Regions from separate parts of the Exiguobacterium sp. H66 genome, predicted to be linked through region 1. Evidence: riboswitches for the same ligand, from Rfam matches in the RefSeq annotation. Region 1 holds a riboswitch; the other holds the start of a gene.

Region 1 (3,709 bases):
TCGACTTGAATGCTGTGATCCTGCAAGTATTCATGCAATTCATGCTGTGGAAGTTGTGGGTGAAGCTCGACTTGGTTAATCATCGGCGTCATGAGTCCTTCTTCAGCAAGCGTATCGAGATGATGTTCTTTAAAGTTCGAAACACCAATTGCTTTAATTTTACCTGCTTCGTACAGCTCGACCATGGCTTTCCATGCTTCGACATAACCTTCGACAGGCCAGTGAATGAGATAAAGATCGAGATAATCTGTTTCTAGTCGCTCAAGTGACTCAGCGAAAGCCTCTTTCGTCCGTCCGGCACGAATGTCATCGTTCCAAACTTTAGACGTCAAGAAGAGTTCTTCACGTTTCACGCCGCTTTCTTTGATTCCTTTTGCGACACCACGTTCGTTTTTGTAGACGGCAGCCGTATCGATATGACGGTAACCGACGCGAAGTGCTTCTGCGACGGCAGCCGGTGCTTCCGTCTCTTCATCGACTTGCCAGACACCGAACCCGATCTGTGGAATCGTGATACCATTTGAAAGTTTTGCGTATTGCATGTATATACTCCTCCTTCAATGAAACTAGAATATGGATTTGCCTGTTCAGTTTAGCATGAACTTAGCGGAACATCTGTTTTGATGCTCATAAGCAGGGAATATAGACTGGGAAAGAGAAGAAAGTCTACTGATGCATAAACGAAGAGAGGTGTAATATCATGGTGAAATCGATTAAAAAAGTACCAAAAGGAGTCTGGACAAGCATCGCAGCACTATTAGGTGCTCAAGCCACGTTCCTCTTCCTTGGTGCCCGCAAGACAGGACGCAATCCGTGGGTATGGGGTGGAGCAGGACTCGTTCAATTTCCGCTTCCGGCGATTGCCTATTTCATTTTGAATCGTCAAGAAAAACAGAAATAAAGTGAACCCCCCGTCGCAGACGAAGCGACGGGGGTTGTTTGTTTTACGACATGTTGTTTTTCTGTGCGGCATCGCTCTTCCGGCGTGGGAAGCCGAAGAAGATTGCCAGTGATCCACAAACGAACAGTAAAAATGGATAGAACAAATAAGGAATCAGTTCGGGTGACGCCGTTTTCGTCAATTCAGCGGCAATCAAAAGTTGCGCTCCGTACGGGATGATTCCTTGAACACCACAGGAAAAGAGGTCGAGGATACTGGCTGACTTTTTCCGGTCGATGTCATACGTATCCGCGATTTCAGCAGCGAGCGGACCGGCGACAAGAATCGAAATCGTATTATTTGCTGTTGCGAGATTCGTTGCACTGACGAGGGCAGCCATACTGAACTCAGCTCCCCGGCGTTTCGAAATCTTTCGTGTCAGCGTTTCTTTGAGATAAGCAATTCCACCGTTATAGGTGATCAGGCTGACGAGTCCACCCATCAGCAACGTCAAGATTGAGATTTCTGCCATCCCCATCAATCCGTCAGACATCGCGAGGACAAACCCACTTACTCCGAAACTACCGTCGATCATTCCGATGATGCCTGTCAATAACGTCCCGCCGAGTAAGACGAGAATGACGTTGACACCAAAGAGGGCGAGCACGATGACGGAAAGATACGGAATCAGCTTATAAAATTCAAATGCTTTCGCTTCGACGACATCTCCGGAACCTGACACGAAAGCGAGTAAGATGACAGTGATGACGGCAGCAGGCAAGACGATTAAAAAGTTCGTTCTGAATTTATCACGCATGTTCGTTTTTTGTGTCCGGACAGCGGCGATTGTCGTATCTGAGATAAACGATAAGTTATCACCGAACATTGCTCCACCGACGACGGCAGCAGCGGCGAGTGCGACATTGACGCCCGTCGCGTCATGAATCCCGAGTGCGATCGGTGCAAGGGCAGCGATTGTGCCGGTCGAAGTTCCCATCGCCATCGAGATGAAAGCGGCAATGATGAACAATCCACTCATTAAAAGAGACTGGGGTAGGAAACTGAGTGCAGCGTTGACGGTCGCATCAATGGCTCCGATTGCATTCGCTGTTCCAGAAAATGTGCCGGCGAGTAAAAAGATGAAGACCATGATCATGATGTCCGGATTTCCGGCACCGCGGGCAATCCGCTCGACGGTCTGGTTGATGTCTCCCTTAGATGTCGCAGCAGCAAAAATCAAGGCGATTAAAGCTGCAATTAAAATTGGGAATTTGTAAAAGTCGTTATAGAAGATTCCTGCACCGATGAATAATACAAGGAAAACGAACAAGGGCAACAACGCCCATTTGTTCGGCGTAACCGTTTCGTTCATGTGAATCACTCCATTTCTTCAGCATACAAAAAAAGACCCCTTCGCAAGAAAGAAGGAGGTCTTTACTGAAAAAGACGCTCTTCTTATCTCTCAAGCCATAGCTTGCTGGATTTGGCACAGTACGAATCAATCGTCCGCTGCCGAAACATCATTGGGCCAGTCCCTCCGTTTCTCGCGATAAAAAGAAGTCATTTAGTTGTTTAGTCGTTGTTTAAAACACGTTTATTACCCTAACGTATCTTTTAATGCTTGTCAACTGTACCTTACTGCAGTGCTTGTTTGAGCGTCGTCACGTTTTCGTTCATCAAATCAAAGTACGATTTATCTTGTTGATCTTTTGCGACGGACTCGAGGTTATGAATCGTAATCGATTCGGCACCGATTTCTTTTTGGATGACACGGGCGACCTTTGGCGACACCGTCTCTTCGAAGGCGATATAGTTTAAGTCATGCATCTCTGCTTCCTTGACGATGGCAGCCAGCTGTTTTTGGGACGGTTCGTCAGACGGCGAGATACCGGCAATCGGCAGTTGCGTGAAACCGTAACGTTCCGCCAAGTACCCGTATGCGGCATGCGTGACGAGAAGCTCCTTTTTCGAACCGGAGTCAACAGCTTTTTGTAAATTTTGGTCGAGTTCATCTGCTTGTTTGTTAAAGAGTGCGAGGTTTTTATCAAACGTTTCCTTCCGGTCAGGTGCTTCCTTTGCTAACGCGGTCGTAATCGAGTCAGCCATTTTCTTGGCGTTGTTCGGGTCGAGCCAAACATGCGGATCGTATTGTCCATGATCGTGCGACTCTTCTTCAGCCTCGTGATCATCATGGTCATCGTGTGCGTCTTCTTCGTGCGTATGAAGCGAAGCGGAAGCCTCGAGTAAGTCGATATTTTTACTTGTCTCGACAAAACGAATGGAATTACCGGCTAAACTTTCCTTAATCTTTTCAGAGTACGGCTCAAGGGTTGTGCCGGTAAGTAAAAATAGATCGCCTTTCGCAATCGTCGTCAATTGCTTCGGAGTCGGCTCATACGAATGCGGGTCGGCGCCAGGGGGAACGATTAATTCGACCTGGACGTCTGTGCCGCCGATTTCTTTTGCAATTGCCGCAGTCGCGAATGTCGACGTATAAATTTGCAATTTACCGTCTTCTTCTGAATTTGAAGTCGATGAGCCGCATGCGGCGAGCAGACTGGCAGTTACTGTCGCGATGGTTAACGCTGGAATGATTTTTTTCATATGTGAACCCTCCAAGATAATTAAAACGTAATTGTTCCGATTTGGACTTTCTAACTATATCCGACGGAAATTAAAGCGTCAAGTCGGAATGTTGTGAAGTTCTAGTTCAAAATAAATCGGGTAAGAGAAGAATAGAAGTGAAATCGGAATGAGCCTTGGAGGTGATGAGGTGAAACGTGAAACAGCATGGTTGATGGGTGGCGCCGCTATTTTGACGACGGCTGC
Region 2 (3,709 bases), on a different contig from region 1:
GTATGACCACGCCGGACGCGGACGCCGCCTTCGTTTGCGATCAACGGAAAGATGTGTCCGGGACGCTTGAACTGATTTGGACCATCCATCAACATCCGCTGAATCGTCATTGCCCGTTCCGCTGCACTGATGCCGGTTTTCGCATCTTCATGATCAATGCTGATCGTAAAAGCCGTTCCGTGCGGATCCGTGTTGACATCTGTCATCGGTCGGAGTTCGAGTCGTGTTGCGATATCCGGACTGACCGGGACACAGACGAGTCCTTTGCCGTAAGTGATCATGAAGTTAATCATCTCGGGTGTCGCGTGTTCCGCAAGTAACACGAGATCCCCTTCGTTCTCACGGTTTTCATCGTCACAGACGATAATCGGTCGTCCGCGTTTTAAGTCATCCACTGCTTCTTCAATCGAATCAAATCCGTTCATCATACTTCGCCTCCTAAAAATGCCGACCAGTCCGTCTTCGCATCCTTCTGCGTAAAGTGATAGAGATGTTTCGCCATCAAGTCACATTCGATATTGACGAGCGCACCCGTCTGCAAGCGATCGAACGTCGTAACTTGGCGTGAATGGGGAATCAATGAAATCGTCACCGCATCGTTTCCGACATGTTGCAGCGTCAGGCTCGTACCATTGATTGCAATCGATCCTTTCGGAATACAGTACTTGCTCCAGTCCCCTGCTTCAAAGCGGTATTCCATCGCTTCGCCGTCCGGTCGCCGGCTGAGAAACCGAGCCGTCCCGTCGATATGCCCGCTGACGAAGTGACCACCGAACCGTCCATTCGCCGGCATCGCGCGTTCGAGTTGAACGGCTGCTCCGACCCGTAACGTCTGAAGCGACGTCGCTCGGATCGTCTCATGGACCGCATCGGCCGTGAATCCGCTCTTCGTCATCGCCGTCACCGTCAAACAAATGCCATCAACGGCAATGCTGTCGCCAATCTTTGTTCCATCAAGTACTGCTGTCGCTTCAATCTCGAGCGCCAGCCCGTTCGGACGGGGGACTTTCCGTTTTATTGTGCCAAGTTCTTCAATCAATCCGGTAAACATGTCATCCTCTCCTTTCGTACATACTGGAGATGGACGTCCTGTCCGATTTGGTTCATTTTCACTAAATCAAAACGGTCTTCGATGTCCTGTTCCGTCGTCAGAGACTTTGTCCCACTGAAGAGGGACGGTGCCTGATAGAGTTCGATCGTATCCACGAGATCCGCTTCTAAAAATGCGGATTGAATCGTGGGACCGCCTTCAATCAACAGACTGCGAATACCTTGTTCATATAAAAGTTCGAGGATTTGGTCCGGTGTCGCATACGTCCCGACGAAAACCGTCACGTTCGCCCGTTCGCTTGTTCGTGGCTGTTCCGTCAACCAATACGTCGGATTCAATCCGTCATTCATGACTTGAAACTCATCCGTCAGGCGCCCCCGCCGATCGACGATGACGCGGACCGGTTCGATGCCGGTCGAACTGCGCAATGTCAATGCCGGGTCATCGATGATCACCGTGTCGCTTCCGACGAGAATCGCGTCGTGTGTCCCGCGTAACTGCCGTCCGTCAGCACGTGCCGCTTCTGAAGTGATAAAGCGTTGTTCACCCGTCGCGACCGTCCCGTTCATCGTTTGGGCGACTTTCACTGTGACATGCGGACGTTTTCGTTCGATTGCCTTCCAAAACGGTTCGTATAATGCCTCCGCCTTATCTTTTAGCAACCCGACTTCAACCTCAATCCCCGCCTGACGGAGACGTGTGATACCGCTTCCTGCGACGAGCGCGTGGCGGTCCTCTGTCGCGATAAAGACGCGCGCAATGCCGGCTTTTAGAATCGCTTCCGTACACGGCGGTGTTTTGCCGTGATGATTGCACGGTTCGAGCGTCACGTAGAGATCGGCTCCGCGTGCTGCTTCACCTGCCATGAGGAGCGCTTCGACTTCGGCATGGGGTCCTCCCGCATAACGGTGGGCCCCAAAACCAACAATCCGCCCCTGTTTGACGATGACGCAGCCGACACTCGGATTCGGGCTCGTTTGACCGTTTAACATGTGTGCTAGTTGCATCGCATAACTCATGAATGTTTCCATTTTTTCCGCTCCTTTCAATAAAAAAGACGCCTCCTGTAAAAGGGGGCGTCGTGATTGAAGGATTGACGAAATAAGCGTCTCGCGTTTCTGTTTTTACACATACAGAAACAGACCTTTCCCTGAAAACATTTTTTCAGAAAATGGCACCAAGCGCATTGTTTCGTCCTTCTCCCATCCGGACTTTACCGTCGGCCTTGGAGTCTCACCAAGTCAGCCACAGTGCGTACACTGCAGGTCGCGGGCTCATCGATTTATCAATCGCATCACCGCCGGTTGGGATTTTCACCCTACCCCGAAGAACTGGTTATTGAGTTATACAGCTCAAGACTAGCACAGGTCATTCTAAAATACAAAATGAATTGTATTTCATTCTCTTTTTTAGGAAAACATCAAAAAAAGGACCCTTCTCTTAAAAGAAAAGGATCCTTCCATCTGCACTAAGGCAGAATCCGCTCAGCTCATCTTTCAGACAAACGTCTGACGGAATTGGCACAGTACGACGTAAGAAGTCTGTTGCCGAGGTTTCGTAGGGCCAGTCCCTCCACCTCTCTCGATAAGTGCTACGGTATGAAGTTCATATGTGTGATGTTTCAAGTCGTTCTTATGTCGTGAATCTAATGCTTACACTACGGGGATTCCTTTCTCAAGTCAACCATATTTTCAAAATTAAACCAAATTACCCAGTTTATCAATTTCGACTTCTTTTTGACGTCTTGACAACGTATTTCAATCAATGCTATCCTCTTCACAATGATTATTCCGACAATCCCTATACGATATATCAAGAGTGGGCGAGAGATCTGGCTCTACGAACCCACGGCAACCTGCAACATGCAAGGTGCTCCGACCAGCAAAGCCGATGCTTTGGATGATACTTACGAGAATCTCGTAGTGCGCCTAAAGCACTACGAGTTTTTTAATAGAAGGAGGAACCCTTTATGAATTCATCATCACCTGTCCTGTTTGGCGCAGAAGCTTTTTTGATTGAACGAGGTCCAATCGGTATTTTACTGTCTCACGGTTTTAACGCAACCCCTCAAAGCGTCCGTACTGTCGGAGAGCAGTTTGCCGCCCAAGGGTTTACCGTGTATGCCCCGCGTCTCGACGGACACGGGACGAGCATCCGTGATTTCGAAGCGTCGACTGCCGAAGATTGGAAACAAAGCCTCCGCCAAGGGTTCGACGTCTTAACCAATCATTGTTCGTCCATTTTCATCGCCGGACAATCGATGGGTGCGACACTTGCCCTTGCACTCGTCGCGGAAGGATTACCTGCTAACGGATTGATTACGATCAATGCAGCACTAGCGATTCCTGCCTATGAAGCATTATCTTTTGAAGACTGTCCACGCTACTTAAAAGAAAGTACCCCAGACATTAAACGTGAAGCGTTTGAAATCATCTATGACCAGGTCCCTGTCGTCTGCGCATCGGAACTTTTGACCTTGATTGACCAGACACGTCCACTCTTACCAGCCATCGAGATTCCAACACTTATTTTATATTCTGCCGAAGACCATGTCGTCCCGCCTGAAAGTTCGGATTACCTTTATCAAGTCATCGGTTCGACGGACAAACGGAGCTATTGCCTGCTTGACTCCTATCATGTCGCGACCCTCGATTATGA

The links. A riboswitch is a leader RNA that binds a small molecule or an ion and turns the genes downstream of it on or off. The one in region 1 is predicted to bind S-adenosylmethionine.
Region 2: another riboswitch for S-adenosylmethionine. It lies ahead of ribD (bifunctional diaminohydroxyphosphoribosylaminopyrimidine deaminase/5-amino-6-(5-phosphoribosylamino)uracil reductase RibD); the one in region 1 lies ahead of KNP88_RS09135 (Na+/H+ antiporter NhaC family protein).

What each region holds. Positions count from the first base shown of each region.
Region 1 covers NZ_JACSMQ010000004.1:246,867-250,575, forward strand. The annotation lists gene KNP88_RS09125 (aldo/keto reductase) at 1-542, opposite strand, end outside; gene KNP88_RS09130 (hypothetical protein) at 701-901, shown strand; gene KNP88_RS09135 (Na+/H+ antiporter NhaC family protein) at 945-2,252, opposite strand; SAM riboswitch class I at 2,333-2,436, opposite strand; gene KNP88_RS09140 (metal ABC transporter solute-binding protein, Zn/Mn family) at 2,516-3,484, opposite strand; gene KNP88_RS09145 (alpha/beta hydrolase) at 3,654-3,709, shown strand, end outside.
Region 2 covers NZ_JACSMQ010000005.1:11,717-15,425, forward strand. The annotation lists gene ribA (GTP cyclohydrolase II) at 1-425, opposite strand, end outside; gene ribE (riboflavin synthase) at 425-1,051, opposite strand; gene ribD (bifunctional diaminohydroxyphosphoribosylaminopyrimidine deaminase/5-amino-6-(5-phosphoribosylamino)uracil reductase RibD) at 1,036-2,082, opposite strand; FMN riboswitch at 2,242-2,386, opposite strand; SAM riboswitch class I at 2,538-2,642, opposite strand; SAM riboswitch class I at 2,858-2,960, shown strand; gene KNP88_RS09350 (alpha/beta hydrolase) at 3,021-3,709, shown strand, end outside.